2 regions of the Achromobacter sp. RT286_PF genome follow, and region 2 is predicted to be linked to the other one. Evidence: predicted binding sites of a transcription regulator. Region 2 holds the regulator's gene; the other holds the start of a gene.

Region 1 (14,961 bases), on a different contig from region 2:
CAGCCCGCCACGTGCCCGAACCGCTCCTTGACCTGGCGGCGGAATCCCTTAAGCAGATTCATGCCGATCAAATCAGTGTAAGCCGCCTCGATGGCCATGCAATGACCGCCATAAGGGGCCGCATCATAGACAGCCTGCGCGTCCACGATCGAGTATTCCTCGTCGATGGTGATGCGCAGGTGCATATGGTGGATGGGCTGCCCGGCCTTGAACATCTTGCCGTCGCTTTTGGGGAAATCGTACGCCTTGACGTCGATAAGCTCGGCTTCCAGGTCCCAATTGCCGTCCTCGCGCGCATACGACTGCACGCGTATGGAACGCGTGTGCAGCGGTTGGCGAGGGTAATCGGGCGGTGGCAAGGGCATGCTGGGGGCCTGCGGGGCGAAGATGGCCTGCGCATGGTGCGCGGCAACAAAACCTTGAAAGTATAGCGCAGGCGGCCTGGTAGCAAATGGCCGGTTTGCGGGGGCGGGCCATGCCGGCGCTCCCGCGCACCATCCGGCTCACCCCGCCGCCCGCCCTGCCCGGCGCCCTCAGACTGCCCACGGTGTGGCCGGACTGCCCATCCACGCCTGCCCCGCCGGAATCGTCTCGCCCTTGAGCACCAACGTCAGTGGGCCCAGGCGGGCGCCGGCTTCCACGTGGGTGCCGTACAGGATGGTGCTGCGCGGGCCGACGTTCACGTCCGGGCCGATATCGACCGGCCCGATTTTCATGACCCGGTCTTCGAACAGATGGGTCTGCGGCCCCGACCCGGCGTGCAGCACCGCGTCGTCGCCGATCGACACGCAGTCGTACTCGGTGACGTCGGTCGTATCCATGAACACCCGCTTGCCGATGCGCGCCCCCAGGCAGCGCAGCGCCAGCGGCAGCCACGGGGTGGCGCGCAGGAAATTGAAGAAGTTCGGCACCGCGATGGACTCATACAGGCTCGTCACCGCCTCGCTTTTCCACACAAACGGCGTCCACATCGGCTCGGCGCGCGGCCGGTAGCGGCCCATCAGCGCCCATTTCAGCAACACCACAAAGAGGAAAGTGCCCACGCCGTACAGCACGCCAGCCAGCATCAACTCGTCGAACGCGCCGATAAACCCGTCGACCGCCGCGATGGGAATGACGCGCATGACGGTCAGATAGCCCACCGCGATCACCACCGCCAGCGGCAGGATCATGCGCATGCCCTCGACCGCGCCGCGCGCCACCTTGCGGCCGGTGCTGGGCCGGAAGGTCAAGTGGGCGGGAAAGCCGGCCGTCTGCTCGCGCGCGGGCAGCGCCAGCGGCGGGTTGCCCAGCCATGTCTGACCGCTGGCCATCGCGGCATTGGCCGGCGCGCGGCTTTGCACGCCGATCAGGACGTCATCGGGCAACACCGATCCGTCGGGCACGTACGCCCCGTTGCCCACAAAGCTGCGGTTGCCGATGACGGTTGGGCGCAAGCGCATCCAGCCCTGGTCGATTTCCTCGTCGCCCAGCATCACGCCGTCGGCAATGAAGCTGTCGCGCCCCAAGGTCAGCATGTCTGGCACGATGCCCATCGCGGTGGAAATCTCGGTGCCGCGCCCTACTTTCGCGCCCAGCAGCCGGTACCACGACCCGGCATAGATGGACGCATACAGGCCGTGCAGCACGCTGAGGCTGGCCTCCTGGATCTGATTGGTCAACCAACGGCGCAGATAGATCTGGCCATATACCGGCCAGCGGCCGGCCGACAGCCTGGGCAGCAGCGACCAGCGCAGCACCGCGCACGCCAGCACGGTCAACAGCAAGAGCAAGGCGCTGGCCGGCAGCGCCAGCAGCAGATAGCACAGGAATGCGATGGGCCACGACGCGCGCGAGCCCATCAGGTCGAGCCAGCGCGCGTCGATCCAATCGATCAACACGAAGCTGGGAAAGACCGGCATGAAGAACAGCGCGGCGATCAGCGTGCCGCCCGCCGCGTAGGCCAGCACGTCCAGCCGGCGCCAGCGCCCTTCGCGCACGGGCCGGGGCGGCAGATCAGACGGCTGCGCGCGCGGGTCATGTCGCGCCGGCGCGCCCGTCCAGGTTTGCCCCGCGGGCACGCGCGTACCGCCGGCCAGCGATGACAGCCCTTCCAGCCGCGCGCCTTCGCCCATCTCGACATCGCCTTGCAGCACCGAATACGAACCGACATAGGCGTTGTTGGCAAGCGTGATCGGGCCGACTTCCCAGATGCCGCCGCGCACGGCGAAGTTTTCAAGATTGACGGCGGCGCCGATGCTGACGCCATCGCCCACCGTCAGCAGGTCTGGCGCACGCACCGACACCCGACTGATGGCAGCGTCGCGGCCGATGCGCGCGCCCAGCGCCCGCAGATACCAGACTTGAAGCGGCGAGCCCGCCAGCAGGTGCGCGGGCGGAATATCCAGAATGCGGTCGACCAGCCACCAACGATAAAAGCGCCAGCCATACAACGGATAGCGGCCCGGCTTCTGGCGGCCGACAATCGCCCATTTACAGGCGACGGCCACGGCAAAGCTCAGCAGGTTGCAGGCCAGGTAGCTGGCGATGGACCAGGCAACGGCACGCCAGACCGAATCGCCATCGTCACCGGTCAGGTAGTGATAGGTGAAAAACGGCGTCAGCCAGATCAGCATGCGCACGCCGATCAACAATGGCAGCGCGGCCAACTGCGCCAGGCCGCACGTCCAGCGGCGCCATTCCGGCGCGCGCAAAAGTGAGGCCTCGTGCGCGGCGCCCCCGGTGGCGGTCGGTGGTACGGTGGACGCCGGGGCGGCTTCGGCTGCCGTTGCCGTTGCCGTTGCCGTTGCCATCAACGCATCCAGGCGCGCGGCCAACGCGCCCACGCCAGCATGCTGATATAGCTCGTGCATGCTCAGCGCTGATAAATTCGGATGCTTGCGCAGCGACGAAACCAGCCGCGCGGCCAGCAGGGAATGGCCGCCCAGATCTCGGAAGAAGTCGCTGGCCAGATGCAGCGGCTGCCCCGGAAACAACGGGCGCAGCGCATCGAACAACGCGCGCTCGCCCGCCGTGACGGGCTCGTCGTCTTCCGTGGACGGTTGCTGCGCGGTGTCCAGCTCGCGCGCCCGCAGCGTCTTGCGGTCGATCTTGCCCGACGTCAGCCGCGGCACCTCGGCCACGAATTCAAAGCGGGCCGGAATCATGTACGCCGGCAGCTCTTGTGACAAGGCTGCTCGCAAGGCGTGCGGATCCAGGCGCGCGTCGCTTTCCGGCATTACGAACGCCACCAATTGGTCGATACCGGCAAGATCGCGCAACACCACGGCGGCGGCGCCCACGCCGGGTTGGCGATACAGCGCCGCCTCGATCTCGCCAAGCTCGACGCGAAAGCCGCGCACCTTGACCTGATCGTCGCTGCGCCCAAGGCAATGGATCTGCCCGTGCTCGTCGATGCGCGCCAGATCGCCGCTGCGATACATGCGCGTGTCATGACTGCCGCTGGGCCGAGGATTGGCCAGGAATTTTTCTGCCGTGAGCGCCGGCCGACCCAGGTAGCCGTCGGCCACGCCGGGGCCCGTGATGCACAGCTCGCCGACCTGCCCCGCTGGCAGCACCGCGCCGTCATCACCGCGCACCAGCATGCCGTAATTGGGCAGCGGCACACCGATCGTCACCGCTTGCCCCGGCATGAGCTCGGCCACGCTGGCGGAAACGGTGGTTTCAGTCGGCCCGTACGTGTTGAACAAGCGACGGCCGGGCGTGGCCCAGCGCGGCACAAGAAAGTCGGGGCACACTTCGCCGCCCAGGTTCACGATGCGCAAGCCGGGCACGTCGCGCGCGAACAAAGCCAATAGCGTAGGCACCGCATGCAGCACCGTGACGCCTTCGCGCACCAGCGCGTCGGGCAGCCCTTCGGGGTCGGTCGTCAACATCTTGGGCGCCACCCACAGGCTGGCACCCACCAGGTAGCTGATCCAGATTTCCTCGAACGACATGTCGAACGCCACCGAGAAGCCCTGATAGACCTTGTCGTCCTGGCGCACGCCCAACACTTCGTTTTCGCTGCGCAGGAAATGGCAGATGCTGGCATGCGTGATCGGTACGCCCTTGGGCTTGCCGGTTGAGCCAGAGGTGTAGATCACATAAGCGGGGTGTTCAGGCCGCAGCCCTGCGCGCCGGTTCAGTGCGCCCTGAACGGGAACGGCCAGCGCCCACGGCGTCCAGGTGACCATGCCATCCAGACGCACGTCCGCGCTGGCGATCAGGCCATTCGCGCCAGCGTCCTGCAAACACACCAGCATGCGGTCCGGCGGCGTGTCGGCTTCAAAGGGCAGCCAGGCCGCGCCGGCCAACGCGATGGCCGCCTGCATCACCAGCAGGTCGGCGCCGCGCGGCAAGCACAAGCCGACGATATGCCCGGGCCGCACGCCCGCCTGAATCAGATGGTGCGCGGCAAGAGATGCGCGTTGGCCCAGCGTGTCATAGCGTAGTGTTTGATCCTGCCAGTGAATGGCGATGGCGGTGGGGTGCCGCAGGATCGTGGCTTCCAAAATATCGGGCAGCGTTTCCGCAAGAAGCAGATCCGGCCGATAAGGGCCTTGGAGAATCATAGGGACGGCGACAATCCGGCAGCAAAGAATAGGATGCAACTAACGCAGCAGCCATGGCATGGGCGGCAGCCGATGCCAGGGTGGCTTAATTGACCAACGCCGCGAAAATTCGTTCACGCCCGCGCATTAAAAAAAACCCTTGCGCAATGCCGGCGGCATCACGCAAGGGGTTGTTGGCGCCGCCCCGTTTTGAAGGCAGGCGGACCGGTGACGGTTTGGCGTCAGGCCGATTGGCGCAGCGCGCGCGCCGCCTGCACCATACCGATCAGCGCGGCTTCGGTTTCAGGCCAGGCTCGCGTCTTCAGGCCGCAGTCAGGATTCACCCACAGGCGTTCCTTGGGCAGACGGGTCGCCGCCTTTTCCATCAAGCCGACCATCCAATCGACGTCCGGCACGTTGGGCGAATGAATGTCGTAGACGCCGGGGCCGATGTCGTTTGGATAATCAAAATCTTCAAACGCCTTCAGCAATTCCATGTTCGAACGCGACGTTTCGATTGTGATCACATCGGCGTCCATGGCGGCAATGGATTCGATGATGTCGTTGAATTCGGAATAGCACATGTGGGTGTGGATCTGCGTTTCATCGCGCACGCCCGCCGTCGCCAAGCGGAAGCAATCCACCGCCCAATCCAGGTACGCCTTCCAGTCGGCGCGACGCAGCGGCAGGCCTTCGCGGATGGCAGGCTCGTCGATTTGGATAACGCTGATGCCCGCGGTTTCCAGGTCCACCACTTCGTCGCGCAGCGCCAGTGCCAACTGGCGGCAGGTCTGCTCACGCGGCTGGTCGTCGCGCACGAACGACCATTGCAAGATGGTGACCGGGCCGGTCAGCATGCCCTTGACCGGCTTGTCCGTCAGCGATTGCGCGTACGACGACCAACCCACCGTCATCGGCGCGGGCCGGGCCACGTCGCCAAAAATGATCGGCGGCTTGACGCAACGCGACCCATAGCTTTGCACCCAACCGTTCTTGGTGAACGCAAAGCCGGCCAGCAGTTCGCCAAAATACTCCACCATGTCGTTGCGCTCGGGTTCACCGTGCACCAAGACATCCAGGCCCACCTTTTCCTGGAAGCGGATGACTTCTTCAATTTCCTTGCGGATGGCGTTCTCGTAGCCTGAATCCGTCAGCGCGCCGGCTTTCCAGTCGCGACGCAACGCGCGAATTTCGGCGGTCTGCGGGAACGATCCGATCGTGGTGGTCGGGTACGCGGGCAGGCCCAGCTGTTCTTGCTGGCGCGCAATGCGGCCGGCAAACGGTGCGCGGTCTCGCGACACGGCGGTCGCGCCAGCCATGCGCTGGCTCACGAGCGGGTTGTGAATGCGCGGCGACGAACGGCGAGCCGTCAGCGCGGCGCGTTGCTTGATCAGCCCATCCTGCACAGAGGTGTCGGTGGCGTTGTTCAACGCGCGACCCAGCAGGTTCAGCTCTTGCAGTTTTTGCGCCGCAAACGACAGCCAGCTCTTGAGTTCGGCATCCAGCTCCGTTTCATTAGCCAGGTCTACCGGCACATGCAGCAGCGAGCACGACGGGGCCAACCACAGACGGTCGCCCAGTTGTTGCCTGATGGGTGCCAGCGTGGCGATAGCCGCGTCCAGGTCCGTGCGCCAGATATTGCGGCCGTTGATGACGCCGGCCGACAGCACCTGGCCGGCGCGCAAACCGGCCACGACGTCATGCAATTGTTCGGGTGCGCGGACCAAGTCCACGTGCAGGCCCGCCACGGGCAGCGCTTGCGCGGTGGTCAGGTTGTCTTTCAAGCCGTCAAAGTAGGTGGCGATCAGCAGCTTGACCGGGCTGGCCGCCAACGTGGCGTATACCGATTCGTAGGCATCGCGCCAGGCTTGGGGCAGGTCCAGCACCAGGATGGGCTCGTCGATCTGCACCCATTGCACGCCCTGCTTGGCAAAACGCGCCAGCACTTGCTGATACACCGGCAGCAAAGCAGCCAGCAGTTGCAGCTTGCCTTCGTCAGCGGCGCCACCGGCGAACGCGTCGCCCTTGCCCTGGTACAGCCACGTCAGCGGGCCGGGGATCACGGGCTTGACCTCGTGGCCCAGCGCGTGCGCTTCCTGGACTTGTTCGAACAGCGATTCGCGGGCGATACGGAACGCCTGGCCGGGCACCAGTTCCGGCACGATGTAGTGATAGTTGGTGTCGAACCACTTGGTCATCTCGCAAGCGGCGGCGGGTTTGCCCGACGGCGCGCGGCCACGGCCCATGCGAAACAGCGTGTCCAGCGACACTGCCTCGTTGTCCTTCTGACCAAAGCGGGCGGGCACGGCACCCAGCAGCGTGGTCCATTCCAGGATCTGGTCGTACCAGGCAAAGTCTCCCACCGGCACAAACTTCAAGCCGGCGGCGGCTTGCAGCTTCCAGTGCCTGGCCCGCAACTCGCGGCCCGTCTCTTCCAGCGCTTGCGCGGTTTGCTTGCCGGCCCAATAGGCCTCGACCGCGCGCTTCAATTCGCGCTGGGCGCCGATTCGGGGGAACCCCAGATTATGAATAGTAGTCATGAGAACACCGCCGTTAGCCAAAGTTTGTTCAAGTGACGACCATTGTGCAGGCAAACATACATGAATCAAAATCAATGTATACATGGATAAGATGAGGATTTCTCATATACTAGGGCGATCATTCTTCGTCGGCCCGCCCTTCCCATGCTAGAAATCCGCCATCTTGAAACGCTTACCGCCATCCGCGAGGGCGGCAGTCTGCAAGAAGCCGCCGAAAGGCTGCACTTGACGCAGTCGGCCCTGTCGCACCAATTGCGCGACCTGGAAACCCGGCTGGGCACGCCGCTGCTGAACCGCCGCACCCGCCCCGCCCGCCTGACCACGGCCGGCTTGCGCGTGCTGGCGCTGGCGGATGAAGTCCTGCCCCGCATTCGCGCAACCGAACGCGACCTGCAACGGCTGGCGGCCGGCCGCAGCGGCAGACTGCATCTGGCAATTGACTGCCACTCCTGCTTTCAGTGGTTGATGCCGGCGCTGGACGCATTCCGGGTGCAGTGGCCCGACGTCGCGCTGGACCTGTCGGCGGCGTTTTCGTTCGCCCCCCTGCCTGCCCTGGTGCGCGGCGACCTGGACTTGGTGATCACGTCGGACCCGCAACCGCTGGACGCCGTGGAATACCTGCCCTTGTTCAAGTACGAACTGGTGTTGGCGGTGTCGGAAGCGAACCCGTTGGCCGGCAACAAATTCATCATGCCCGACCAGCTGGCGGACCAGACGCTGATTACGTATCCGGTGGACAAACAACGCCTGGACGTCTTCACCGCGTTTCTGGACCCCGCCGACGTCGAACCCGCCGCCATTCGCAAGGCCGAACTGACCCCGATCATTGCGCAGCTGGTCGCCAGCAACCGTGGCGTGGCGGCCTTGCCGAACTGGGCGCTGACGGAATACATGAACCAGGGCTGGTTGCGGCTGTGCCGGCTGGGACCGCAAGGCGTTTGGCGCACGCTGTATGCAACCGTGCGCAGCGAAGATACGGACGCGTCCTACATCGACGAGTTCCTGACCATTACGCGCGACGTATGCTTCAAGACGCTGTCGGGTATCAAGTCGGCCAAGACGTAAAAAAAGCCGCCCGGGGGGCGGCAGCGACGAGCCATCTTCGCGGGGCCGCGCAAGATCCGGTCAATCGCCGTCGCCGTCGCCTTCGCCCAGGATTCGACGGATGACATCGTGCGCGAAGCCCCGGCTGGCCAGAAAGAGCGCCTGCTTGGCATAGGCCGTGCGGTCTGGCGGCTTGGCGTCGAAGCGTTTTTTCCAGACCTCCAGCGCGCGGTCGTATTCGGTGGCGCGCAGTTGTTCGCGCAATTCGGCCACCTGGGTATCGTCCACGCCGTGCTGGCGTAGTTCCTGCACGATGCGCGCCGCGCCTTGGCGCGACGCACGCCGATGCACCAGGCTTTGTGCGAACCGTTCGGTGGACAGCCAGCCCTCTTTTTCCAGCGCATCCAGCACGCTGTCGATTTCATCGGCGTCTTCGGCGTAGGCGACCAGTTTGCGCGCCAGTTCCTCGCGGGCGTGCTCGCGACGCGACAGATATCCCACCGCGCGCATTTTCAGCGATGGGCCCTTGCGGGCAGGCTTGGCCGCATCCCCGGCGTTGTCACCTGTTGGCGACGTGTCAGAGGTGTCCGACGTGTCGGAAGTGTCCTGGGGACGCGATGTCCGCGATGTACGCGAAGTGCCCGACATACCCGACGTACCCGACATACCCGACATACCCGACGTACGTGACGTGCGGGAAGTGCGGGGCTTCAGCGCGCGCTGCTCGGAACTGCGCTGCCAGACATCTTTGTCAGCGGCGGGCTCGGCCGCTTCCTGTTCGCGACGCGCGTCCGAACTGCGTCGCAAGCCTTGCGGCTTGGCGACGGTTTCAAACTCGTCATCCAACTTGGCGCGTAGGCGGTCGGCTGACGCGGGGGTCGATTTCCAGCTCATGCGCTTTCTGCCTTGGTCAAGGACGGACGCCGGATCGATAAAGACGCGGCGAACCCTGTCCGACGAATAATGCAAAACGGCAGGCCCGTCATGGCGCCTGCCGTATCTGACTGTGCGGCATCACCGCCCAGCCCCGCTGCGATAAGCCTGTCCGCCGTCCCTGGCGACACTGCGCCCGGGGCAGGCGGAAGGCTTATTCGGCGGTGTCTTCCGCCGTGGGCACGAATTCAGCGGCGCGGCTGACGATGCCCTGGTTCTCGCGAACGCGGTTTTCGATTTCGATCGCCATGTCGCGGTGTTCTTTCAGGTATTCGCGGACGTTGTCCTTGCCCTGGCCGATGCGGTTGCCGTTGTAGCTGTACCACGCCCCCGACTTGTCCACCACATTGGCGGCCACGCCCAGGTCGATGATTTCGCCTTCGCGCGAAATACCGGCGCCGTACATGATGTCGAATTCAGCTTGCTTGAACGGCGGCGCCACCTTGTTCTTGACGACCTTGACGCGGGTTTCGTTGCCGACGACCTCGTCACCCTTCTTGATGGAGCCGATGCGGCGGATGTCCAGGCGCACCGACGCGTAGAACTTCAGCGCGTTGCCGCCCGTGGTGGTTTCGGGGTTGCCGAACATGACGCCGATCTTCATGCGGATCTGGTTGATGAAGATGACCATGCAGTTGGTGCGCTTGATCGTGGCGGTCAGCTTGCGCAGCGCCTGGCTCATCAGACGGGCTTGCAGGCCCGGCAGGGAATCACCCATTTCGCCTTCGATTTCAGCCTTGGGCACCAGCGCGGCCACCGAGTCGATGACGATCAGGTCAACCGAACCCGAACGCACCAGCGCATCGGTGATTTCCAGCGCTTGCTCGCCCGTGTCGGGCTGCGAGATCAGCAGGTCCGTCAGGTTCACGCCCAGCTTGTTGGCGTATTGGACGTCCAGCGCGTGCTCGGCGTCGACAAAGGCGCAGGTGCCACCGATTTTTTGCATTTCGGCGATGACTTGCAGCGTCAGCGTGGTCTTGCCCGACGATTCCGGGCCGTAGATTTCGACCACACGGCCGCGCGGCAGGCCGCCGACGCCCAAGGCGATGTCCAGACCCAACGACCCCGTGGAAACCACCTGGATATCGTGCGAGACCTCGTTATCGCCGTAACGCATGATCGAGCCCTTGCCGAACTGCTTTTCGATCTGCGAAAGCGCGGCGGCAAGCGCCTTGGCCTTTTCCGATGCGGCGGCCTTGGTGGTTTTGTCGTCCATGTAAAGTCCTGTCTGTGACGTATCTGGTGGTTGCGGCATGAAGGAGCACCCTTGGACCGCAGCGTTGCTGTTTTGAATCAGGTTCAGATTATTGCATCGGATTGTACTGTACAAAAAACCAGTGTGCCAGAGTTTTGCACGTATTCCCTGAGTGGGCAAGCCTGGCGCCGTATGACAGAATCGAAGCCGACCCCGGCGTTTCGTCCCTATTCCACCGCCGGGCCGCCCACAAGGCGATAGCCCCCTACCCCGGGGCAGCCGGCACGCAAAGCGTCGGCGTCACAGGGACCTTTTTGCAGCTTCCGTGCCGCCCCCATGCGCATCCTGATCGCCGAAGACGACAGCATTCTGGCCGATGGCCTATCCCGGTCATTGCGGCATAACGGTTACGCGGTAGACGCCGTGCGTGACGGGCTTGCCGCCGACTCTGCGCTGGCGGCCCAGGCGTTTGACCTGCTCATTCTGGATCTGGGCCTGCCGCAATTGGCCGGGCTGGAAGTGCTGCGCAGGTTACGCGCCCGCAACTCCGCCCTGCCCGTTCTGATCCTGACCGCCGCCGACAGCATCGAACAGCGCGTGAAAGGCCTGGACCTGGGCGCTGACGACTACATGGCCAAGCCTTTTGCGCTGTCCGAACTGGAAGCGCGCGTGCGGGCGCTGACGCGACGCGGCGCGGGCGGCGGCGCCACCATGCTCAAGCATGGCCGGTTGCTGTTCGACCAGACGGGCCGCGTCGCCATCGTCGACGACCAGACGCTGGACCTCTCGGCGCGCGAAGTCAGCTTGTTGGAAATCCTGCTGACGCGCAGCGGCCGCATGGTCAGCAAGACGCAGTTGGTGGACCACCTGTGCGAATGGGGCGAAGAAGTCAGCACCAACGCCATCGAGGTCTACGTGCATCGGCTGCGCAAGAAGCTCGAACCCAGCGGCGTGAAGATCGTCACCGTGCGTGGCCTGGGCTACTGTCTGGAGCGGGACCAGGGTGCCGCGTACCTCGCCAGCTGACCCCCGGCCCGAGCCGCTGAATCAGGAAGCGCTGGATATCATGCAAGCCGGGTCCAAGGGCCCGAGCTTTGCGCCGCCGCAGCGTTCGCTGCTGGGCGAAATCCTGGACTGGATGCTGGCGCCGCTGTTCCTGCTGTGGCCCATGAGCGTCGCGATCACGTACGTGGTCGCCCAGAACATCGCCAACGTGCCGTACGACCGGGCGCTGGCCAACAACCTGCATGTGTTGACGCGGCAGGTTCATGCGCAGGACGGCCGGGCCGTGCTGAAGATGACCGACGCCGCGCGCGACGTGTTGCGCGCCGACGAAACCGACAGCGTCTTCTGGCTGGTACTGGGCAGCCGGGGCGAATACCTGGGCGGCGATCGCGCGCTGCCGCTACCGGCCACCGTGGGCCAGCCGCGCCCGGGCGAAGTCCAATACGAAGACGACACCATGCGCGGTTTCGGCATCCGCCTGGCGTTCACGTGGGTGGACCTGAACCTGCCCAACACGCAGCCCGCGCTGCTGATCGTGGCCGAGACCGTGGAAAAGCGCACGCAACTGGCCAACGACATCATCAAGGGCGTGATCATTCCGCAGTTCGTGGTGCTGCCGATCGCGGTGCTGCTGGTGTGGTTCGGCCTGTCGCGCGGCGTGGCGCCGCTCAATGCGCTACAGCAGCGCCTGCGCGCGCGTCGGCCTGACGACCTGTCGCCCATCGACGAACGCGCGGCCCCTTCAGAAATCGCGCCGCTGGTCGCCGCCATGAACGACCTGCTGGATCGGCTGTCGGCCAACGTGCAGGCGCAGCGCCGTTTCGTGGCGGACGCCGCCCACCAACTGAAGACGCCGCTTGCCGGGCTGCGCACACAGGCTGAACTGGCGCTGCGCGATGCCAGCCCCGAAGAAATGCAATCCAGCCTGCGTCAGCTGGTGACGGGGTCCGAACGCGCCACACGGCTGGTGAATCAGTTGCTGCTGCTGGCGCGCGCCGAAAACCCCAGCGCCATCGGCCTGACGCGCACCGATCTGAACGCCATCGCCTACGAGCAGGCCATGCACTGGGTGTCGCAGGCGTTGTCGCTGAGCACCGACCTGGGCTTCGAGGGCTCTGACGATCCGGTCGAGATCAACGGCAACCCGCTCCTGCTGGCCGAACTGCTCAACAACCTGGTCGACAACGCCCTGCGCTATACACCGCGCGGCGGCCACATCACCGTGCGCGTGCAGCGTCGCGGCGACCTGGCCGTGCTGGAAGTGGAAGATTCCGGCCCGGGCATTGCGCCCAACGAGCGCGAGCGCGTCTTCGACCGCTTCTATCGGGTGCTGGGCACCGCGTCCGACGGCAGCGGCCTGGGTCTGGCCATCGTGCGCGAGATCGCGCAAAAGCATCAGGCGACGGTGCTGATCGACGACCATCCCAACCCCCATTCCGACCTGCCAGGCACCCGCATCAGCGTCGTGTTCCCGCAGTACGCCGACCCGGCGGATCGGCACGAAAGCTAGCGCGGCGCGTGTCGGGCAGCCCGGCCGACAGCTAAGGACTATCCCTAGCTCCCTGCGGAGCGGTTACTTTCTGTTTCAATTTTAAGATTCGGGTAAGGGTTCCGTCAGAACCTCGTCAGGGTCGCGGCTCAATGTTGCGCATAGCTCGATGTCGGCTTGACCGGCAAAGGGCCAAGCACGGCGGAAAACCGCCGGCCAAAAAACGAGGAGACATCATGAGCACAACAACCATGGCAGGCCGCGGTCCTTCCGCGGAACCGCGCCCGATGACCAAGGATGAACGCCGCGTCATCTTCGCATCGTCGCTGGGCACGGTTTTTGAGTGGTACGACTTTTATCTATACGGCTCGCTCGCAGCCATCATCGCGCAACACTTTTTCTCTGGCGTGAACCCCACCGCGGGCTTCATTTTCGCGTTGCTGGCGTTCGCCGCCGGGTTTGCCGTGCGCCCGTTCGGCGCGCTGGTGTTTGGCCGCCTGGGTGACCTGGTAGGACGTAAATACACCTTCCTGGTCACGATCGTGATCATGGGCTTGTCTACCTTCCTGGTGGGCGTGCTGCCCAGCTACGCCAGCATCGGCCTGGCGGCTCCGGCCATCCTGATCCTGCTGCGCCTGCTGCAAGGCCTGGCGCTGGGCGGTGAATACGGTGGCGCGGCGACCTACGTTGCTGAACACGCGCCGCACGGCCGCCGCGGCTTCTACACGTCGTGGATCCAGACCACCGCAACGCTGGGCCTGTTCCTGTCGCTGCTGGTCATCCTGGGCATCCGCACGGTCATGGGCGAAGACGACTTCAAAGCCTGGGGCTGGCGCATTCCGTTCCTGATTTCGGTCGTGCTGCTGGGCATCTCGGTGTGGATCCGCCTGCAACTGAGCGAATCGCCCACCTTCAAGCGCATGAAGGAAGAAGGCAAGGGTTCGAAGGCGCCGATCGCTGAATCGTTCGGCCAGTGGAAGAACCTGAAGGTCGTGATCCTGGCGCTGCTGGGCCTGACCGCCGGCCAGGCCGTGGTCTGGTACACGGGTCAGTTCTACGCGCTGTTCTTCCTGACGCAAACGCTGAAGGTCGACGCCAACACGGCCAACATCATGATTGCGGTCGCGCTCTTGATCGGCACGCCCTTCTTCGTGGTGTTCGGCGCGCTGTCGGACAAAATCGGTCGCAAGCCCATCATCATGGCGGGCTGCCTGATCGCCGCGGCAACGTACTTCCCGATCTTCCAGGGCATTACGCACTTTGCCAACCCGGCGCTGGAAAAGGCCCAGGCCACCGCCCCGGTCACCGTCATTGCCGACCCCGGCACGTGCTCGTTCCAGTTCAACCCGGTGGGCACGTCCGCGTTCACCAGTTCTTGCGACGTCGTGAAGTCCTTCATGGCCCGCAACTCGGTGAACTACAAGAACGAAGCCGCACCGGCCGGCTCGGTCGCGAAGGTCAAGATCGGCAACGACGAATTCACCTCGTTCGACGGCAAGTCCATGGCCCCGGCCGACTTCAAGGCCAAGGCCGCTGAACTGGACAAGGCGCTGACCACCGCGATCCGCAGCCACGGCTACCCGGCCAAGGCGGACCCGGCGCAAAGCAACAATGTCATGGTGGTGGTGTTGCTGGCGATCCTGGTGCTGTACGTGACCATGGTCTACGGCCCCATCGCGGCCATGCTGGTGGAAATGTTCCCGACCCGCATCCGGTACACCTCGATGAGCTTGCCGTACCACATCGGCAACGGCTGGTTCGGCGGCTTCCTGCCCCCGGTGGCCTTCGCGGTGGTGGCAGCCACGGGCAACATCTACGACGGCCTGTGGTACCCGATCATCATCGCCGTCATGACCCTGGTCATCGGCACGCTGTTCGTGCGCGAATCCAAGGACAACGACATCAACGCGTAAAGACCATCCCCCGCCGGGCGGGACTGCTGCGCCTGCCCGGCCTTGAAAGCTCCTTATGGAGCTTTTTTTTTGCCCGAAACTTCTGCGCATTTTCAGGACGATGTCAGACCCTGGCGCTTAGACTGGCGCCTCAGATTGCGGCCTTGCTTCAGATCGAATGACGATTGATCCCCCTGTCAGACGATTGCAGGGCCAGTGCTCTGACACCGATACCGCGTTCCCCGCGAGCCTTTTATGACGCGGTATTGTGTGCTCCCGTACCGGCCCGGCCTTTATTGAGCCGGGCCGCTTTTTTTCCGCGCGAGAAAGT
Region 2 (14,961 bases):
TACTGCGCAGGCCTGCGCTTGATTGCTGGCTTCCTGCAACTGGCGCACGCGCTGCTGATCGACCAGATCTTGCAGGGACACCGAATCCAGGTAATCGACCATCTTGCGGTTCAACGTCGCCCAGAGTTCGTGCGTCATGCACTTGCCGGGCTTGCCGTCATTGCCGCTTGTACAGTCGCGCTTGCCGCCACAGCTGGTGGCGTCCAGCGGCTCGTCCACTGCAAAGATGATGTCCGCGACGGTCACATTGCGTGCAAGGCGCGCAAGCGAATAACCGCCGCCCGGGCCGCGCACGCTGTCCACGAGTTCGTGGCGACGCAATTTCCCGAACAGCTGTTCCAGATAGGAAAGCGAGATGTTTTGACGCTGGCTGATGGCCGCAAGAGTGACCGGGCCGCTGTGCTGGCGCATCGCGAGATCGATCATGGCAGTCACGGCGAAACGCCCTTTGGTAGTTAGCCGCATGGTGGGTTCCCTGTGATTCGGCAATGGCCGCCAGCGAATCCGGCGGTCAATACCCGAGTAATTGGGTCAAGTATAGCCTATTCCCGACTAATTTGGTATGGCTCCTGGCCAGAAAAAACCGCGCTGTTGCGCGGTTTTTTCGTTGCCATGTACCCCAAGAGCCGCACTGTGGGCGGCTCTACGGAAAAGCGGTCAGGCCGCTTGGTACTGGGTAGCGCGCTTGCGGACCAATTCCAGGACACCTTGGCAGGCGTCTTCCAAGTAATCGAGAACCTTGCCAAAACCATCCGCGCCGCCGTAGTAAGGATCGGGCACAGTGGCCTCTTCAAACTCATTGGCGAAGCGCATCAGCAGCATCAGCTTGTGCTGATAGGTCTTGGGGCACTGCTGCTGCATCGCAGACAGGTTGTCCCAATCCATGGCGAGGATAAGATCGAAGTCGCGGAAATCCTCTGCGGTGACCTGACGGGCCTCACAGTGCGTGATCTCGTAGCCGCGTTTACGTGCCGCAGCCTGCGCCCGGGCATCAGGCGCCTCGCCGATATGAAACGCATGCGTGCCCGCAGAGTCAATGCGAACAACGTCGCTCAACCCCGCGTCATTCACCAAATGGCGAAACACGCCCTCTGCGCTCGGCGAGCGACAGATATTGCCCATGCAAACGAAAAGTACCTTGGTCATCATGGGAGTAAGTGTGAGGGAAAACCCGAGATAAGGCAAGCTTTTTTTGCAAAGAAACAAATGAGTAAAGGTCGGCCCGAGCGTTAAAACATCCCTTTAATATCAATTAGTTATCGAGATATTTAAACGTCACCCCTCCACCCCCAGTGGGCGCCAGGCGCCCTTTCCTGCTGTGCGCGCATATCGACCGTCCTCCGCACCATTTTCAGCATTATGTCAGCTACCTGTCAGCCCATACCGACGCGCTGCGCGGCGCGAGCGCTTATACGGCCCCATCAAGAAGAACACGTTGCTTCAGCGCGGTAAGCGCATCGCGCGCGGCAGCGGCCTGCTCGAATTCCAGATTTCGAGCGTGGTCCATCATCAGCTTCTCCAAGCGCTTCAACTCGCGAGCCAAGGCCTTCTCGTCCTTGAGGAACTCGGCCGGCACGGCGGCTTCGAGGGCGTCGTGCTGCACTGGCGCGACGATGCCGTCGATCAGCTCACGCACGGCCTTGCGGACGCCGCGCGCCGTAATGCCATTGTCGATATTGAACTGCAGCTGCTTGGCGCGCCGACGGCTGGTTTCCTCCATCGCGCGCTGCATCGAATCCGTAATGCGGTCTGCATAGAGAATGGCGTGGCCGTTCAAGTTGCGGGCCGCCCGGCCAATCGTCTGGATCAAGCTGCGTTCGGATCGGAGGAAGCCTTCCTTGTCGGCGTCAAGAATTGCCACGAGCGAAACTTCGGGAATATCCAGCCCCTCGCGCAGCAGGTTGATGCCCACCAACACATCAAAGGTGCCCAGGCGCAGGTCGCGCAGGATTTCCACGCGCTCGACGGTATCAATGTCGGAGTGCAAGTAGCGCACCTTGACGCCGTGTTCGCTAAGAAAATCCGTCAAATCCTCAGCCATGCGTTTGGTCAGGGTGGTGACCAGCACCCGCTCGCCCACCGATACCCGCGCCTTAATTTGGCCCAGCAAGTCGTCCACCTGGGTGCGGGCCGGCAATACCTCGACCAAAGGATCGACCAAGCCGGTGGGCCGAACGACCTGCTCAACGACGTTGTCAGCGTGTTCTTTCTCGTAAGCCGCTGGCGTGGCCGACACGAAGACGCATTGGCGCATCCGCGCCTCGAATTCTTCAAGCTTGAGGGGCCGATTGTCCATCGCGGATGGCAACCGGAACCCATATTGCACCAACGTTTCCTTGCGCGACCGGTCGCCGCGATACATGGCGCTGAGCTGGCCAATAGTCACGTGGCTTTCGTCGATGAACATCAGCGCGTCGGACGGCAGGTAATCGATCAACGTGGGTGGCGGCTCGCCTGGTGCGGCGCCGGACAGGTGGCGGGAGTAGTTTTCGATCCCCTTGCAAAAGCCTAACTCCTGCAGCATTTCCAGATCGAACCGCGTGCGCTGTTCCAGCCGCTGGGCTTCGACCAGATGGCCGTCGTCCACGAAGCGTTTGACACGCTCTCGCAGTTCCACCTTAATCGTTTCAATCGCGCGCAGAACCGTATCGCGCGGGGTGACGTAATGCGACCCGGGATACACGGTAAACCGTGGCAGCTTTTGCCGAATGCGGCCCGTCAGGGGATCAAACAACTCCAGGCTTTCGATCTCGTCATCAAAAAGCGTCAGGCGCAGCGCCAGCTCGGGGCTTTCTGCCGGGAAGATGTCGATGGTTTCGCCACGGACCCGGAACGCCCCCCGCGTGAATTCGGCGTCATTGCGGGTGTATTGCATGGCAACCAGACGCGCCAGGATTTCCCGCCGCGAGATCTGGTCACCGCTGCGCAGAATCAAAACCATCGCGTGGTAGTCGCCGGGATTACCAATACCGTAGATGCAAGACACCGTGCCGACAATAATGGTGTCGCGGCGTTCAAGCAGGCTCTTGGTAGCCGATAGACGCATTTGTTCGATGTGCTCATTGATGGACGAATCCTTTTCAATGAACAGGTCGCGCGTCGGGACATAGGCCTCGGGCTGGTAATAGTCGTAGTACGAAACGAAATACTCGACCGCGTTCTTCGGAAAGAACTCCCGCATTTCGGCATATAGCTGCGCCGCAAGCGTTTTGTTGGGCGCCAACACCAGCGCAGGGCGTCCCAACCGCGCGATCACATTCGCCATGGTGTAGGTCTTGCCCGAGCCCGTCACGCCCAGCAGCGTCTGGAACATCAGGCCGTCTTCGATACCCTGGGTCAACCCGTTGATCGCGGTGGGCTGATCGCCGGCCGGAGGATAGGGCTGGAACAGCTGGAACGGGCTACCGGGATATTCCACAAAGCGCGGTTCCGCGCCAGCAACGGGCGGTGCGTCAGCCGATACTGGTACCACGGCATTTCCAGCGAGATTCTGGGCCAGATCTCCCGCGCCGCTCGGGTCTATTGGGCTGTTTGGCATGCTAGACTGTTCCAGGGTAAACCCCCCATTATCCACAGCACCTCGTACTGCGTCCACCCATCCTCATCAGAGTCCCATGAGCAACCTTTTCGATTCCGTCGAACTCGCGCCGCGCGACCCCATTCTTGGTCTGAACGAACAATTCAACGCGGACACGCGTCCGGGTAAAGTCAACCTGGGCGTGGGCGTGTACTACGACGACCAGGGACGGATCCCCTTGTTGGGCGCCGTTCGCAAGGCCGAAACCGCCCGCATCGAAGCGGCCGCCGCTCGCGGCTATTTGCCCATCGAAGGCATCGCCGGCTACAACCAGGGAGCTCAAGCCCTGTTGCTGGGTAAGGATTCCGCGCTGGCCGCAGCCGGTCGCGTGTTGACCACCCAAGCGCTGGGCGGCACCGGCGCGCTTAAGATTGGCGCCGACTTCCTGCGCCAATTGCTGCCCTCTTCCAAGGTGTTGATCAGCAACCCCAGCTGGGAAAACCACCGTGCGCTGTTCGAGCGCGCCGGCTTTGAGGTCGGCACGTATTCGTACTATGACGCCTCCACTCGCGGCCTGAACTTCGAAGCCATGCTGGCGGACTTGAAGGCAGCCCCGGCGCAGACCGTCGTCGTGCTGCACGCGTGCTGCCACAACCCGACCGGTGTGGACCCCACGCCGGAGCAATGGAAGCAGATCGCCGCGGTTGTGAAGGAAAACAACCTGGTTCCGTTCCTGGACATCGCCTACCAGGGCTTTGGCGAGGGTCTGACCGAGGACGCCGCTGTCGTGCGCATGTTCGCCGATCTGGACATGACCATGTTCATCAGCTCGTCGTTCTCGAAGTCGTTCTCGCTTTACGGTGAACGCGTGGGCGCACTGACGATCGTCGCTGGCAGCAAGGAAGCGGCGGGCCGCGTCCTGAGCCAGCTCAAGCGCGTCATTCGCACCAACTATTCCAACCCGCCAACCCACGGCGGGACGGTGGTGTCGACGGTGCTGAACACGCCGGAACTGTTCGCCATGTGGGAAGAAGAACTTGCCGGCATGCGCGACCGCATCCGCCTGATGCGCAAGCAATTGGTGGAAAAGATCAAGGAACACGGCGCCAAGCAGGACTTCAGCTTTGTCCTGCAGCAACGCGGCATGTTCTCGTACTCGGGCCTGACGTCGGCTCAAGTGGATCGCCTGCGCGAAGAGCATGGCGTGTACGCGGTGTCCAGCGGCCGCATCTGCGTGGCTGCGCTGAACAGCGGCAACATTGACAAGGTAGCTGCCGGCATCGCCGCCGTGCTGTAACCCCTGCCAGTACGGGCCGTCCACGGCCCTGTTATGACGAAACGGAGCCCTAAGGCTCCGTTTTGCTTTCGGGCCCGCCGCCGGCTTGCTTTTTTCCGCTACGTCCCCCAGAATGGCGCTGTATATATGTACAGTCCGCTCATACCGGATCATCGCCATGGCCAGCAAACTCACCGACCGCCAGCAACAAATCCTGGACCTCATCCGGCAGACCGTCACGCGCACGGGCTTCCCGCCAACGCGTGCCGAAATCGCCCAGGCCCTTGGTTTCCGTTCACCGAATGCGGCAGAAGACCACCTTAAGGCATTAGCCCGCAAGGGAGCCATCGAGCTCACCGCCGGCGCCTCGCGCGGCATACGCTTGAAAGACGGGCCCTCCCAGTCTCAGACGTCTCTGGCCATACCTTCTTTGGCGCAGTTGCTGCTGCCGTTGGTCGGGCGCGTTGCGGCAGGCAGCCCTATCCTTGCGGCCGAACACGTCGAACGCGAGGTTGGCGTGGACCCCCATCTTTTTGCCCAAGCGCCCGATTACCTGCTGAAGGTGCGCGGCATGAGCATGCGAGATGCGGGCATTCTGGAAGGTGACTTGCTTGCGGTGAAGAAGGCCTCTGAAGCGCGCAACGGCCAGATCGTCGTGGCACGTTTGGGCGACGACGTGACGGTCAAGCGCCTGCAACGCACCAATGGGCACATCGAACTGCTGCCGGAAAATCCGGACTTTCAAACCATCATCGTTGAAGCAGACCAAGAGTTCGCGCTGGAAGGCATCGCCGTCGGTTTAATCCGTACGCACGCGTTGCACTGACGCGGCACGGGGGTAGATCAGGCACGGTCTGCCTAGCCTTGCCGTAGCGTTCGCTTGGCAATAGCCATAGCCAAAGTCACCGCGATGGCCAAAACGATGGCCATAAAAAACCCCGCCACGTGGCGGGGTTTTTTGTTGGGCGACCATACTTCGGACGTCCAGCCATACCAGCTGATCAGTGCTTCAGAACCGGGTCCGTCGAGCCGGGCTCGGCAGGCTTGGTCACCAGCGCGTCTTTGACGGCTTCTTCCTCGGCCAGAGGCTCCGGCAGACGCTCCAACGCTAATTCCAGCACCTTGTCGATCCAGCGGACCGGCACGATCTCAAGTTGGTTCTTGACGTTATCCGGGATCTCCGCCAAGTCCTTGACGTTTTCCTCGGGAATCAAGACCGTCTTGATACCGCCACGGTGGGCCGCCAGCAGCTTTTCCTTCAGGCCACCGATAGGCAGCACTTCGCCGCGCAGCGTGATCTCACCGGTCATGGCAACATTGGCGCGAACCGGAATGCGCGACAACGCCGAAACCATGGCCGTGGTGATGGCGATACCCGCGGACGGGCCGTCCTTGGGCGTCGCACCTTCCGGCACGTGGACGTGCATGTCGTGCTTCTCGAAGACGCTGTCGGCAAAGCCCAGGCGACGAGCGCGGGACCGCACCACCGTGCGAGCCGCTTCCACCGATTCCTTCATCACGTCGCCAAGCGAACCCGTACGCTGGATCACGCCCTTACCCGGCATGTCCGCCACTTCGATTGTCAGCAGATCGCCACCGACCTCGGTCCAGGCCAGACCGGTCACCTGACCAATCTGGTTTTCCTTCTCGGCCATGCCGAAGGTATAGCGGCGCACGCCCAGGTAGTCGCTCAGGTTGTCGCCCGTGACGTTGACCGGCTTGACCTCGATGGTCTTGCCTTCCGCCTTGGCACGATCATTCTGGGTCAGCAACTGCTTGATGACCTTGCGGCAGATCTTGCCCACTTCGCGTTCAAGGGCGCGCACACCGGCTTCCCGGGTGTAATAGCGAACGATATCGCGCAGCGCACTGTCATCGACCGTCAGTTCGTTGTCCTTCACGCCGTTGTTCTGCATCAGCTTGGGCAGCAGATGGTCGCGAGCGATATGGATCTTTTCCTCTTCCGTGTAACCGGACAGGCGGATCACTTCCATACGGTCCAACAGAGCCGGCGGGATGTTCAGCGTGTTGCTGGTGGCGACGAACATGACGTCGGACAAATCGAAGTCGACTTCGATGTAGTGGTCCTGGAACGTGTGGTTTTGTTCCGGGTCCAGCACTTCAAGCAACGCCGAAGAAGGATCGCCGCGGAAGTCCATGCCCAGCTTGTCGATTTCATCAAGCAGGAACAAGGGATTGCGCACGCCGACCTTGGACATGTTCTGCACGATCTTGCCGGGCATCGAACCGATGTAAGTACGGCGATGGCCTCGGATCTCGGCCTCGTCACGCACGCCGCCCAGCGCCATACGCACGAACTTGCGGTTCGTGGCCTTGGCAATGGACTGGCCCAGCGAGGTCTTGCCGACGCCCGGGGGGCCGACCAGGCACAGGATCGGTGCCTTGACCTTGTCTACGCGCTGTTGCACGGCAAGATATTCGAGAATGCGTTCCTTGACCTTTTCCAGACCGTAATGGTCGTTGTCCAGCACCGTCTCGGCGTTGGCGATCGAGTTGTTGATCTTGCTCTTCTTCCTCCAGGGGAGGTTGATGAGCGTATCGATGTAGTTGCGCACCACGGTGGCTTCGGCCGACATGGGCGACATGAGCTTGAGCTTCTTGAGCTCGGCATCGGCCTTTTTACGCGCCTCTTTGGGCATGTGGGCAGCGATGATCTTCTTTTCAAGCTCTTCGAGGTCCGCGCCCTCTTCGCCCTCGCCCAACTCCTTCTGAATGGCTTTGACCTGCTCATTCAAGTAGTAGTCGCGCTGGCTCTTTTCCATCTGCTTCTTCACGCGGCCGCGAATCCGCTTCTCGACCTGAAGAATGTCGATTTCGGTTTCCAGCTGGGTAAGCAGACCTTCAAGGCGCTCGGACGTGCCGACGATCTCGAGCATTTTTTGCTTCTGCTCGAGCTTCAGCGGAAGATGCGCGGCGATCGTGTCAGCCAGGCGACCCGCATCGTCGATGCCGGCCAACGAGGTCAGGATCTCCGGAGGGATCTTCTTGTTGAGCTTTACGTACTGTTCGAACTGGGCAACGATCGCGCGGCGCAGGGCCTCGGTTTCGGAGCCCTGCATGGCGTCCGGCTCGATCGGCGTCACCTGGCAGGTGAAATGCGAATCGGCATCTTCGATGCTGTTGATGCGGGCACGCTGAGTGCCTTCGACCAGAACCTTAACGGTGCCGTCGGGCAATTTGAGCATCTGGAGGATGCCGGCAACGCAGCCGATCTCGTAGACGTCTTCGGGGGTGGGATCATCCTTGCCGGCGGATTTTTGGGCCACCAGCATGATGCTTTTGCCCGCTTCCATCGCAACCTCGAGCGCGCGAATAGAGCGCGGACGGCCGACGAACAGCGGGATGACCATGTGCGGAAACACCACGACGTCGCGAAGTGGGAGCAAAGGCAGGTCGATCGGGTCGGAAGGCAGGGTCTGGCTGGCAGACATAGGAGGTTCCTCGGTATGACTCGGCGTATCGGGGACGGGGAGCCTGGGAGAGAGTACCCGGGCTATCCGCGTCAGTTACGTCTGTTATGGGAACAATAGCCGAAAATTCAAGATCCCGGCTGCCGGATAGGCAAAAGGCAAAAAAAAATGCCCCGGAGGGCACTCCTACGGCAAAAAAACCCGTTACAGGAACGGGCTTTTTTGAAATATCAGGCTGCAGCGTCGCGGACTTCTCCACGCTCCGGCTTGTCGGATTCGCCGGCTTCGTCCGCATAGATAAGCAAGGGCTTGCCCTCGCCTTCGATTGCGTTCTCGTCGACGACCACACGCTTTACGTTGCCCTGCGAAGGCAACTCATACATGGTGTCCAAAAGCGTTTGTTCGATGATCGAACGCAAGCCCCGGGCACCCGTCTTACGCTTGAGCGCCTTGCGGGCAATCGCCTTCAATGCCGCAGGACGCAGGTCCAGCTCGGCGCCTTCCATGGCGAACAGCTTCTGGAATTGCTTGAGCAAAGCGTTTTTCGGCTCGGTAAGGATCTGAACCAATGCCGCTTCGTCCAGCTCGTCCAGCGTGGCGACCACGGGCAGACGACCCACCAGTTCCGGGATCAAGCCGAACTTGATCAGATCTTCGGGTTCGACTTCCGAGAACAGCTCGCCTACACCGCGTTCGGATTTGGCACGTACCGAGGCCGAGAACCCGATGCCGGACTTTTCGGTACGGTCACGGATGACCTTTTCCAGTCCGTCGAAGGCGCCGCCCACGATGAACAGGATGTTGGTCGTGTCCACTTGCACGAAGTCCTGGTTCGGATGCTTGCGTCCGCCTTGCGGGGGTACCGAGGCAACCGTACCTTCGATCAGCTTGAGCAACGCCTGCTGCACGCCTTCGCCGGAAACGTCGCGCGTAATGGATGGGTTGTCCGACTTGCGGGAAATCTTATCGATTTCGTCGATGTAGATAATGGCGCGTTGCGCTTTCTCGACTTCGTAGTTGCAGTTTTGCAGCAACTTCTGAATGATGTTCTCGACGTCTTCGCCGACGTAGCCGGCTTCGGTCAGCGTCGTGGCGTCAGCCATGACGAAAGGCACATTCAGCATGCGCGCCAAAGTCTGCGCCAACAGCGTCTTGCCCGAGCCCGTGGGCCCGATCAGCATGATGTTGCTCTTGGAGAGCTCGACTTCGTCACCCTTGATCTCGCCGTGACGAATGCGCTTGTAATGGTTGTAAACCGCCACGGCCAGCATGCGCTTGGGCGAGTTCTGCCCAATGACGTACTGATCGAGGAAGGTCTTGATTTCGGCCGGAGTGGGCAGCTCGGAACGAATCGCCGCGCGCGCGGTCGCTTGCGCTTCCTCGCGGATGATGTCGTTGCACAGATCTATGCATTCATCACAGATGAACACCGACGGACCCGCGATCAGCTTGCGGACTTCATGCTGGCTTTTATTGCAAAACGAGCAATGCAGCACTTTTGCGTCTGCCGATCCCTTTTTTTCAGGCATATTTGTTTCGTATCTCAGGTAAAGATGCGCCAGACCGATAACGGGTCCAGCGCATGCGCTTACTCAAACTTGGTGGCAGCGGGTTCGGATCAACCTGGAAGTCAGCCTTCCGAGCGGGAGCTCATCACCTTGTCCACCAATCCATACGATACCGCATCTTCGGCGGACATGAAGTTGTCACGTTCCGTGTCCAGGCCGATTCGCTCCATCGACTGGCCGGTGTTGTCGGCCAGGATCCGGTTAAGACGTTCGCGCAGGTCCAGGATCTCGCGAGCCTGGATCTGGATGTCGGACGCTTGGCCCTGGGCGCCGCCCGACGGCTGGTGGATCATGATCCGGGAGTTGGGCAGCGTGAAACGCTTGCCCTTCTTGCCAGCCGCCAGCAGGAACGCGCCCATGCTGGCCGCCAGGCCGGTGCACAGGGTCGATACGTCCGGCTTGATGAACTGCATGGTGTCAAAAATGGCCATTCCCGCATACACCGACCCGCCAGGCGAGTTGATGTACAGGGAAATGTCCTTGTCAGGATTCTCCGATTCCAGGAACAGCAACTGCGCCACAACCAGGTTGGCCGTTGCGTCATTGACCGGACCCACCAGGAAAATGAGCCGTTCGCGGAGCAGACGCGAATAGATGTCGTAGGCGCGCTCGCCGCGCCCCGACTGCTCGATAACCATGGGAATGTAGCCCAGGCCGGTGGGGGTCACCGAAGACCCGCCATTCATTGCCGCATAGAAATCGGTGAATCTCTGCATAGTGTTACGCCATCCCCATCAACTGATCGAAAGGCACCTTTTCTTCGGTGACCTTAGCTTTTTCCAGAACGTGCGCGACGACATTGTCTTCCAGCACGATAGCCTCGATTTCAGCACGACGCTGGCGGTCAGCCAGGTAATAGCTGACAACCTGAGCGGGTTGTTCGTAGTTTTCCGCGAATTCTTCAATGCGCGCACGAACTTGCTCGGGCTTGGCTTGCAACTGGGCTTGCTTGACCAGTTCCGACACCAGCAGGCCCAGGCGGACACGGCGTTCGGATTCGGTCGAGAAAGCTTCAGCCGGGATCGGCACGGACTCGGCGTTGGGGATGCCACGCTGCTTGAGCTCTTCGCGGGCAGCGGCGACACGGCCTTGAACGTCGTTGTCGACCAGCGCCTTCGGCACGTCGAACTTGCCGGCTTCGACCAAGGCGTCCATGACGCTGGACTTGGTGCGGCCAGCCGAACGGACCTTGACTTCGCGCTCGATGTTGCTGCGGATGTCGGCCTTCAGCTTTTCGACGTCGCCTTCGGCTTGGCCGAGGGACTTGGCGAATTCGCTGTTCAGTTCGGGCAGAACGCCTTCAGCCACTTCCTTGACGGTAATGGTGAATTCGGCGGTCTTGCCGGCGACTTCCACGCCTTGGTAGTCATCCGGGAACTTCAGTTCGAAGACCTTGGTTTCGCCAGCCTTCAGGCCGCGAGCGGCTTCTTCGAATTCCGGCAGCATGCGGCCTTGGCCGAGCACGAACGGGAAGTCTTCGGCCTTGCCGCCTTCGAACGGCACGCCGTCGATGGTGCCGGCGAAGTCCAGCGTGACGCGGTCGCCATCTTGCGCGGCGCGGCCTTCACGGGCTTCGAACGTGGCGCGCTGCTTGCGCAGAACGTCCAGGGTTTGTTGAACTTCGGCGTCGGTGACGGCGGTTTCGTAGCGCGTGACAGCCAGCGCCGACAGATCCGGCACGGCAACTTCAGGGTAGACCTCGAACGTGGCGGTGAACGCCAGCGTGTCGTCGGTAACGCCTTCAGTCTTGGGTTCGAGGTTCGGGGCGCCAGCGACGCGCAGCTTGGCGCCGTCGATGGCTTGTTCGAAGGCACGGCCAACTTGGCTATTGATCACGTCGTAGCGAATGCTGGGGCCATGGCTACGCTCGAGCATGGCGAGCGGAGCTTTACCCGGGCGGAAGCCGGGGACCTTGGCGGTGCGAGCCACGCGCTTTAATTGCGCCTGGACTTCCTTTTCGACGTCGGCCACCGAGACGGCCAGATCAACACGGCGCTCCAGGCCGGAGAGGGTTTCAACCACAGGCTGCATTAAAAGACCTATTTTCCGAGAGATGAGATTACGGGCGGATAAACGCGCCATTTTACCGGAAACTTCCGGAACCCTGACGCAAAGGGGCGCGAGCCCCGGAATTGCCCGGATACTCGCGCCCCGTTTTCCGCCCGAAAAGGGAGGGCGAACGTCGCTTTGACGCCTTATTTGGCCTTGGCGATGCGGTCTTCGATGTGTTGAGCGCGCTTGGCCGAGGACGGGTGCGAGCTCATCATATCGCTCTTGCCGCCATCAAGCTCGGCAAGCTTCTGGAAAGCCGTGACCAAGCCCCGCGTATTGAGCTTCTTGGCCTGCAACTGATCGAACGAATAGTCGTCCGCAGCGCTTTCCTGTGATTGCGAGAACTGCGCGTTGATGAACTTTTCGGTCAGGTCACCCAATTGCGACGAATTCAGAGCTGCAACCGTGGCGCCACCCGCGGCACCGGCGGCATCGCGCGCGGCGGACACGGTGTAGGCAGTTTGCATGGCCTTCTTGCTATGGCCCAGCGCAACGTGGCCGATTTCGTGGCCGACCACGCCCATGACTTCGTCGTCCGTCATCATGTCCATCAAGCCGCTATAGACGCGGATGCAGCCGTTGGCCATGGCCCAGGCATTGACGTCCTTGGTGATGTAGACCTTGTAGTTGGCCTTTTGACCATTGACGGTGCCGCCCAGCGCCTTGGCGATCTTTTGCAGACGCGCATCGTACTTGCTGCCCGGCGCGGCAATCTTTTCTTGGGAATCGCTTTGCGCGCACGCCTTGTCCGACAAGGTCTTGATTTCGGCGTCGCTCAAGGTGGCAGCTTGCACAACCTTGCTGCCGGCGCCCACCAGGCCGCCGATGTCGAAGGCATGCGACGCGGAATAAGGGGCAAGCGCGACGGTCAACGCGGCAACGGTGTAGCGGATCTTCATGGGAACAAACTCCTCTTGACTGACTCTATGCGAGCGAGGCGGCAATTCTATATATGCCGAAAGCGCTCCAAGCGTTTCGCCACAGAGTTTCGCAAATGGCAGTTTCGCTTACATAAAAGTCGGGCAAACCCTGTGCGGAAGTGCTAGCGGGCCGCGACGACACGACGCGGCTTTGTCATAAAAATCTGCTGCCGGCGTCGTCTTGGCGTTGTTAGAATTGCCGCCGCGCTTTTATCGCAAACAACAAATGGCTCGCACCCAACATGATTGAACCCTCCCCTCCCCGCCTGGGCCTATTGCCCAGTTTGATCTTCAGTTCGCGCTGGCTGCAATTGCCGCTGTACCTTGGGCTGATCGTGGCGCAAGGCGTCTACGTCATGCTGTTCCTGAAAGAGCTATGGCACCTGCTGACCCACGCCAACAGCTTTGGCGAAATGGAAATCATGCTGCTGGTGTTGGGCTTGATCGACGTGGTCATGATCTCGAACCTGCTTGTCATGGTGATCGTCGGCGGATACGAAACCTTCGTGTCACGACTGCGCTTGCAGAACCATCCGGATCAACCGGAATGGCTAAGCCACGTGAACGCCAGCGTGCTGAAGGTGAAACTGGCGATGGCGATCATCGGCATCTCGTCCATCCACTTGCTGCGCACGTTCATCGAGGCGGGCACGATCGGTACGCCGAACGCGCGTTTCACCGAAGCCGGCGTCATGTGGCAAACAATCATCCACGCGTTGTTCATACTGTCCGCATTGGGTATCGCGCTGGTCGACAAGCTGTCGACTCCGGCCGTGCATAAGCACTAAGGCACTAAGGCACTAAGACAGCAAGGCATTAAGACGCGCGCGCCGACGCGTTGCGTTTGTCGTAAAAAAAAGCCTCCACACATTGCGTGTGGGGGCTTTTTTATGGGCCGAACACCGGGCGCACCCGGGGCGCTACCCGCAAAGCGTCAGGCCGCGACCTTGATGTTTTTGGCGCTGGGACCCTTGGGACCGGTACCAACCTCGAAGGTGACGCGCTGGTTTTCCTGCAGGGACTTATAGCCTTCGCTGCGGATTTCAGAGTAATGGGCGAAAAGGTCTTTGCTGCCGTCGTCGGGCATGATGAAGCCGTAACCCTTTTCGGCGTTGAACCACTTAACGATGCCGGTTGCCATGGATTGTCCTTGAACCTAAAAGATGCGATTTCTCGCGGGGCGCCAGATCATCAAGGATGGGAGAGGAAGCAACCGCAGCACCACTGACGGCGACAAGTTGACGCAGACCGCGTCGCTTGAAAATCTCGCTGAACTCAGTGTATTGGTGAACCCGGAAAAACGTCAAATATGCGAATGGTCGACGCATGCGCGAAGGTTGTCGGCAGGCGCGGGGCATATAAGGACGAATATTTTCACATTGGTATGAAAAGATACATGCCGATACCCACTGACTTCGCGTCAGCGCATGGGGTGCAAGCTCGGTCAGCCGGCAAATCCGCCGGCAGCCAGGAACTCATGTTCGGCCTGAGTGGTCTGTCGCCCCAACACGGCATTGCGATGCGGGAAGCGACCAAAGCGCTTGATGATGTCCCGATGCAAGATGGCCCAGCGCAGCGTATCCGGCTCCAGCGGCTCCATCAGCGCAACCCCACGGTTTTGCATGACCAGGCTTTCCGAATGCTCGAACGGCATGTAGAAGAATTGCCGCATCACCGGCTGCACCGCCAGATCGTGCCCTGCCGCGATAGCCCGTTCGGCGAAATACTGCGCCAATGGGTCGGTGGCGAACATATGCGCCGTGCCGCGATACGCGTTGCGAGGAAACTGATCCAGCAAAATCATCAGGGCCAGCGCGCCATCGGCATCTTCTTGCCAGGCATCTAGCTGCCGCGACGCGGCGGCCCAATGCGCCGTTTCGAAGCGCTGCCGGAACTCGGCGTCGAACGCATCGCTTTTGCGATACCACTGCTGCGGCCCTGCATCGGCCCAGAAGGCCACGACATCGGTCGGTTGCGTGGTTAGGGCCATCGGCGAAGAAGCAGTCATGGAAGCCGTCCTGAAGACATTGAAGCGGTACAGGCCAGCGCGGCGCTGTGGCCGCGCTGGCAGGTGCAGAATAGCGCGCCGCAAAAACAAAAAAAGCCCCCGAAGGGGCTTTTTTGCGAAAACTCAGACCTTTACAGGACCTGAATCTTCGTGGCTTGCGGGCCCTTGGGGCCATTGGCCGTCACAAAG

What was found. Region 2 encodes LexA, which represses DNA repair genes until DNA is damaged. Its sites were predicted from a motif close to ACTGTATNNNNATACAGT; they were not measured.
Region 1: the regulator LexA is predicted to act here: its motif matches at 10,371-10,388, upstream of recA (recombinase RecA).

The regions. Positions count from the first base shown of each region.
Region 1 covers NZ_JCBAMR010000058.1:1,379-16,339, reverse strand. The annotation lists gene AC6LJY_RS26450 (DUF2889 domain-containing protein) at 1-365, opposite strand, end outside; gene AC6LJY_RS26445 (Pls/PosA family non-ribosomal peptide synthetase) at 534-4,553, opposite strand; gene metE (5-methyltetrahydropteroyltriglutamate--homocysteine S-methyltransferase) at 4,775-7,072, opposite strand; gene AC6LJY_RS26435 (LysR family transcriptional regulator) at 7,217-8,137, shown strand; gene recX (recombination regulator RecX) at 8,198-9,010, opposite strand; gene recA (recombinase RecA) at 9,204-10,265, opposite strand; gene AC6LJY_RS26420 (response regulator transcription factor) at 10,581-11,270, shown strand; gene AC6LJY_RS26415 (sensor histidine kinase) at 11,383-12,759, shown strand; gene AC6LJY_RS26410 (MFS transporter) at 12,990-14,651, shown strand.
Region 2 covers NZ_JCBAMR010000006.1:123,274-138,234, forward strand. The annotation lists gene iscR (Fe-S cluster assembly transcriptional regulator IscR) at 1-465, opposite strand, end outside; gene AC6LJY_RS07785 (low molecular weight protein-tyrosine-phosphatase) at 658-1,149, opposite strand; gene uvrB (excinuclease ABC subunit UvrB) at 1,409-3,538, opposite strand; gene AC6LJY_RS07795 (amino acid aminotransferase) at 3,615-4,814, shown strand; gene lexA (transcriptional repressor LexA) at 4,972-5,619, shown strand; gene lon (endopeptidase La) at 5,795-8,245, opposite strand; gene clpX (ATP-dependent Clp protease ATP-binding subunit ClpX) at 8,455-9,753, opposite strand; gene clpP (ATP-dependent Clp endopeptidase proteolytic subunit ClpP) at 9,855-10,508, opposite strand; gene tig (trigger factor) at 10,513-11,823, opposite strand; gene loiP (metalloprotease LoiP) at 11,988-12,743, opposite strand; gene AC6LJY_RS07830 (TIGR00645 family protein) at 13,007-13,552, shown strand; gene AC6LJY_RS07835 (cold-shock protein) at 13,699-13,905, opposite strand; gene AC6LJY_RS07840 (DUF924 family protein) at 14,209-14,772, opposite strand; gene AC6LJY_RS07845 (cold-shock protein) at 14,904-14,961, opposite strand, start outside.